DNA from 2 places in the Leptolyngbya sp. GGD genome. Region 1 is predicted to be linked to the other one. Evidence: riboswitches for the same ligand, from Rfam matches in the RefSeq annotation. Region 1 holds a riboswitch; the other holds the start of a gene.
What was found. Region 1 has a riboswitch for cyclic di-AMP ahead of OU814_RS03040 (universal stress protein). Riboswitches for the same ligand answer to the same signal wherever they lie in the genome.
Positions count from the first base shown of each region.

Region 2: it holds a riboswitch for cyclic di-AMP, as region 1 does, so the genes downstream of both, ntrB (nitrate ABC transporter permease) here and OU814_RS03040 (universal stress protein) in region 1, are expected to answer to the same signal.

Region 1 is NZ_JAPQKE010000001.1:639,800-643,129, forward strand. Features, by position in the region: gene OU814_RS03035 (cation:proton antiporter) at 1-1,260, opposite strand, end outside; gene OU814_RS03040 (universal stress protein) at 1,375-1,998, opposite strand; cyclic di-AMP (ydaO/yuaA leader) riboswitch at 2,115-2,239, opposite strand; gene OU814_RS03045 (hypothetical protein) at 2,583-2,897, opposite strand; gene OU814_RS03050 (DMT family transporter) at 3,124-3,330, opposite strand, start outside.
Region 2 is NZ_JAPQKE010000003.1:684,899-688,228, forward strand. Features, by position in the region: gene OU814_RS18215 (ABC transporter substrate-binding protein) at 1-874, opposite strand, end outside; gene ntrB (nitrate ABC transporter permease) at 1,080-1,928, opposite strand; cyclic di-AMP (ydaO/yuaA leader) riboswitch at 1,946-2,105, opposite strand; gene OU814_RS18225 (glycerate kinase) at 2,199-3,086, opposite strand; gene OU814_RS18230 (hemerythrin domain-containing protein) at 3,194-3,330, opposite strand, start outside.

The DNA of each region.
Region 1 (3,330 bases):
CGATTGCAATCCTTCGACCCACTCTTGCACCTCGGAACGATGAGCCAACTTCAATCGTTGAACAATAAACGGCAATCCCACCCCTTGCACAACCAGCGATAACAACACCGACCCAAACACGATCGCAATCAGCGATTCTCGCCCCGGAATACTCGATGGCAAACTTAACACCAAAGCCATCGACAACGAGCCTTTAATATTGCCCAAAAACAGCACGTGTTGCCACTTGATCGGAATGGGTCGATCAAACACTCCTACCAATGCGAGTAGGGGATACACTGCCAACATCCGCCCAATCTGATATGCCAACACAGCCAGCAAGACCGCAGGCAAAATTCGCCCCAACGTATCTAATCGCAGTTCTAATCCGATCAGCAGAAAAATAAACGTATTGACTCCGAAGCCTGCATACTCCCAAAAGCTCAGAACCGTGATTCGACTCGATGCCGAAACCTTCCGCGATCGCTCCAAGTTTCCCAACATCAAACCCGCAATCACGACTGCTACCACACCCGAAACATGCAGAAATTGACCTAATTGAAATGCACTCAGCGCGATCGCCACAGTCAACAAAATACTGCTGAGTGGATCATCTTCGGATTGCAAATACAATTCCACTCCCAAATACCCCAGAACCAAGCCAACCGCGAGTCCGCCAACAATCACGACCACCAACTCGCGAATCCCATCAGTCAGCGCAATGCTACCAGTCGAATTAAATTTCAAAACCAAACTGAACAGCACCAGCGCAATGCCGTCATTAAATAGGCTTTCTCCTTCGACGATCGTGATCAGTTTGGAGGGAACTTCCACCTCTTTAAACACGGCAATCACCGACACTGTGTCCGTAATCGCCAAAATCACTCCAACCAACAGCGCTGGAATCCACTCCAATGCCAAGCCAAATTTTAGTCCGATCGCTGTGATTCCAACCGCGATCAACACGCCTGGACCTGCGAGCAGCAAAATCGGCTTCAGCGTACTTCTTAACCGACTAATATCAGTATTAATCGCTGCCTCAAACAGCAAAATGGGCAGAAACAAATTAATAATCAGCGCTGAATCTAATCCAACTTTTCGAGGCAGAAATTCCGCGATCGCGACTCCTGCTAGCACCAATCCCGTCACATAAGGCACTCTTAACCGTCGCGACAGCAATGCCACAATCGTCGCCACCAACAGCAAAATAATCAGTACCGTCACTAACTGCGCGAACTGACCCTGATCACCCACCGCGATCGCTAATATTTTTCCTGTCATAAGTTCTGAGCTTCTACCCCAACGCCACTAAAAACCATACCTTTCGTTGGGGAACTAAGCTTACTTTTTGAACCAGGCGATCGTCTAAATCTCCGCGATCGCCGATGGTTCACCCTAATCTTCCAACACAGACGGAATTCCCAACACTGGACAGGGGAACTGCACCCCCAATTGCCTCACCAGCGGATGGTCGCCTGTATCACATCCCAAAATCAACAGCGAAGCCTTCTCAGCCTCGACAACTTCCTTCAACTCTTTTGCAACACGCCCAAACCGCAAATGCGTCTTCAGGGAACCGCGCCATTCTTCCGCCATACAGCGCGCATTCCATAAGATGCGATCGGCTTGCTCAAACAGTTCCGCCATCCCAAACTGCGGACTTGCCATCGTTTCTAATTCCGCGATCGCAGTTCGGCTGGTCTGCCACTCATTTCCCGCTTCTTTTTTCGAGCGTTTCGAGGTGCTATTAAAAACCGGAATCCGGTTCATCACGCCATCATCAATCACATACACGACTTGAACCGTCACCTGTTTACCCGTTGCCAAGCGTGTTTGGTGAGCAATCCATAATGTCAGATCCAGCGCCGTCTGACTACTCGGCGAATGAGAATAACCAACGACCAGATTGATTTCTGGCTCCTCGGCATGGCTTGCACCTGCCATCAGCAGCATCTTCTGAACCAAATCAGTCCGTCCAAGCGTGCCTTGGAGCCGTACGAGCATCGAATGAATATTCACGAGTTTGAAACCTCTCCTAACTACACAGGGCTGAGAGGTGGGTGAGGGATTTTTGACGATCGCAGATAGACGATCGAAATTCAGGACACCATAATCGCAGAGAACTGCGTTCTGGAGAATCCTCCCAATGCTGACGGAGTTAGCTGACGGGCTAAGACTGGAAGGTGTCTTTCTCAAACGGGTGTTTGAGATTCGCCCCAAAAATTGGTTCCTCCGTTTTGAATTCAAGCACCCTAAAAAGGGCTTAGATTCAAATTAAGCGACCCACAGATTGACTTCCCTAAAGTGTTGACAAAAGCACCCACAACAAAAAACCAGGTACTCTGGTTTGATCTTGCTGTTGGCTAATTTAATACGGACATGCGAGAAAGAACTGCTACTTATAAGACAAAACGAGGGACGTAAGCGAGTCGGCCTCGGTAGCAGAATCATTGCCATTATAACAACTGGTACTGGAGCGTACCATTTTCCTCACATATTGTATTGTTCTTGACAGCAAATTTCTTCCATTTCCACCTTTAGTATTTTCTAAATGCAGCCGCTTTGTCTTCTCTCACGAGATACAGATTGGTTGCAAATGTCACTCAGTTGTTCGAGAAATTAGAACAGGGAAAATCTTCGGGTGGCGTTAAGGATTGGATTTTCGGTACCGTTAACATTTTTTGATAGAGTCTTGCGGCACGGCTAGAACGCTTAAATTTATCCAGAAGTTCTAAGTAAGCGAAGGGGAGAACGATGACCCAAAATAGACACGCGATCGCAATCACTAAGCCTGATATCCGTTGCTCTTTCTTGGTTAAATCATCTTGATCATGACGGAAAAATTCGAGCCAGCTAATGAAGAGAACTGGCATCACGGCTACGTAAAATAATCCCGAAACCACTAACAAAACTTGCATAAACAACTCTTTCCTCAAACATTGACGTTGCTAGGAATTGAAATCGTAGCGACCCCGTGTTAGTCCCGTAGCTTTCCTCCTCTAGAGATACTATGCAGTTCTGAATATCTGCGTTAGCAAAATCACTGAATGTTGTTCTATAGATTTATGAAAGACATTGTTACACGGCATCGTATCACGTTGTAAATGTTACCCAGCATCACCTGTTACCTACCAGTGATTAAAATCATTGACGCTGAAACAATAAACCCACTCCCAACAGCGCAATCAGGACACCCATGACAGATCGTATGCTAACGCGATCGCCCAAAATCCGAGTTAAGGGTATGACAAATAAGGGACTGGTACTACTCAAGGCTTGTGCGATTCCGGTTGCAGCGAATTTCAGAGACGTTTGCTGAAGTAAAATTCCTAAATAAGTACTCACGAATCC
Region 2 (3,330 bases), on a different contig from region 1:
CTTTGAGTAATGCCCGATAAGTTTTGGGATTCTCATCAATAAAAGATTGCATGACCGCAAGTAAGCGATCGGGATGTCCATTCCAGATCTCTCGTCCTTGAGCAAAAGTAAACCCGATGCCTTCATTCCCTGAAATTGCCCGTGTATTCCAGGGTTCAGCGACCATGTAACCTTGCATTGCGCCAATCCGCACATTCGTCACCATCTGGGGCGGGGGCACAATAATCACTCGAAACTCTTTGAGTGGATTGACTCCTGCTGCTGCAGCAACGTAGCGCACAAAGTACTCGTAGATTGAAGAACTGAGGACGACTGCCCAGACTCGTTGCTCTGAAGGTAAGTTATCAAAGTACTGTCGAAAGTCTTGCCCAAATGTGTCTAAGTTGCCGTTGTATGCTGACCAAGGACGCAATCCTGACTCCCACATTGCGCGATTCATCGTCATCGCATTTCCGTGATGATGAATGGTCATGCCAGCACACATCGGAGCATGGCGCGCGCCTTCTGCTCCAACTCGCGCATTTGTAACTGCTCCGGCAACGACGGGAGCCGCATCTAAGCGACCGAAGATTAAGCCATCTCGTGAGGTCGCCCAACTGGCTTCACGGCTCAATTGTACATTCAAGCCATATTTGCGAAAAAAACCTTTTTCCCAAGCGATCGCAAATGGCGCACAGTCATTGACCGGAACATAGCCGATCGTCAAATTCGGTTTCTCTAACTCGCTCGATTGAATCACAGGAGTAACTGACATTGCAGCCTCAGAGAGTCCTTGGGGTGCACGACTGGCATTGATCGCACATGAAGGCAGTGAAGCTGCCACAGTCGAGGTTCCCGCGCCGATTAAAAATGCTCGTCTTGTCCAATTTCTCATGCTCTACTCTCTGCATTCGGAGGATGTTCAGTTGAATGTCGGGTTCGGTTTAAGGGTGCTACAGTAACTTCGGCTTTAGCGTCTAAAGCTCCTAGAATCAGGGACTTTAAGTTTTGAAACCTCTAAATTTTCAAGATCTGCTAAGCCTACAAATTGCTATCAATCGTTCCTGATAGCACGCAATTCTCTAGAGGGTTTCTCGAAGCTAAACCGATCGCCGACGATGTGTTACTAGAGCTTCAAGCTGGGCTAATCCAAAATCTAATAGCAATCCTGTTAAGCCAATGACAAACACGGCTAAAAACACAGAGCTAAGATTCAATCGACTCCATTCATCCCACACAAAGAATCCGATTCCCACTCCGCCAGTTAGCATTTCGACTGCCACAATCACCAGCCAAGCAATTCCCAGGCTAATTCTCAAACCTGTAAAAATGTACGGCAAGCTAGCAGGGAGCACAATCTTCAGAATCCGCCGCCACTGCGGCATTTCCAACACTCGCGACACATCAATATAATCTTTTGGGACACTCGATACGCCCAACGCAGTGTTGATAATCGTTGCCCAAAGTGAAGTAATGAAGATCACGAAAATTGCTGAAGGATCAGCCAGATTGAAAATAGAAAGCGCGATCGGTAACCACGCCAGCGGTGAAACAGGCTTAAAAATCTGAATGACTGGATTAAGCGCCATCATGGCTTTTTCAGACATGCCAATCAAAAAGCCGACTGGAATCGCAACCAATGCCCCCAAGGTAAATCCAATCAATACTCGTCGCAAACTCGCAAGTAAGAGCCATCCTAATCCCAAATCTCCGGGACCTCGACGATAAAACGGATGCAGAATGTAATCCAAATTCGCAACCAATGCTTCAGGAGGCGTTGGAATCAATTCAGGTTTGGCAAGTGCGATCGCCCACCACAGCACAATCACACCCAAAAAGCCCAGAATCGGTAAAAAGACACGATCGCGACTAATAACTGGACGAACCCGCCGCCCCATCGCTTGAGAAACAACAGCAAACATTGCTGCCAAATTGATTTGCAGGATCATAAGTTTAGATTCTCCAGAGCCAAACTCTCGAATGCTGACGAAGTTAGCTGACGGGCGAGGGCTGCGAGATGCCCCCCATTGGGTTACTTAGAAATAACTAAGCTCACAACAGTAAGCCCCGAATAAACTGGTTCCTCCGCTTCAGAGATTACTCTCTGAATTAAGCTGACCGACTCGAATAGGAGATACTTTACCATCGAAGTATCAAAATGAACAATCTTTCTTTAGAAGTATTTCATGATCCTCTCACAACAGAATGCATAAAAATTCTCAATCGATTGGATAGTTTATCGATCGAACACTATGCCCGTCTCCGATCTCTAGAACTAAATCTGCCTGCTTTAGCAGGGGCGGAATGAATAATTCAGGGTGTAAGGCTTGCCAAAAGTACTCGACAAATTCATCGATTTCAGCATCACTCATTCCAGCTTTACCTTGAGCAATCATTTTATGCTCAGCTTCTTTCCGCCATTGTTTGCTCAGTTGATACTCTGGAACATAGAGAATCACGAAGCGATCGAGTAATTCCCACAACGGTACATAGCTCTGTAATTGCTGATTCATGGCTTGTGCGAATTGCTGATCTGCAACAATCTCGAACTCAGAAACAATCGGGCGTACTCCCACAAACCATCCCTCAAAGAGAATAATATCTGCCTGTGTAATGAGTTCTGGCTCACTGCGATCGCCTTCGCCTCCATGAGCCGATTTATCAAATCTGGGCAGTGCGATCGGAAACTCTCCCCGCTGAAACTGCTGTAAAACCTCAATGCCTAATTGCACATCATGCGTTCCAGGTGGTCCTCGACGAATCATTCGCGGATCACGAGTTCGCAACCGAACTCGATCGACATACGGCAAATACAAATCATCAAGTGACCAACTCACAGTCGAGTAGCCGAGCTTGTTGAGAAGCAGCGCAAGGACTTTAGTTAAGGTGGTTTTTCCAGTTCCTTGCCCACCTAGAAAAGCCTGAATGAGAACACGAGATTGAGCGTTGCGCCAATGTGCAATCTGGAAGGCTAAAGGTAGCCAGACCTTCTCAATGGTGTCAGGGTCTCGCACAATTTCGAGTTCGTTGCAGAGTTCTACGATCGCAGCTTCGTGGATTTTAAGAAACTCGGATCGATTCCTTTCAGACTCATAATCAATATCCATAGAATCAAGTCTTTATCCGTCGCAATTCTATTATTGAATCAAAAAAACCGGGAGAATCTATCCCCCGGTCTATAACCCCTGAAATCAAACCCTAGCTCGTGCAGCGATTATTTAGCAGCAGCTTTTTGTACTTCGCTCTTTCTCGCCTTGAACTGAGTTGCCAGATTTTCCAGTTCAGAACTGCTGAAGTTATCGCGCAATGCTGCAAAGAACGTGCTTTCTTCTTGACGAACGTGATCCATGA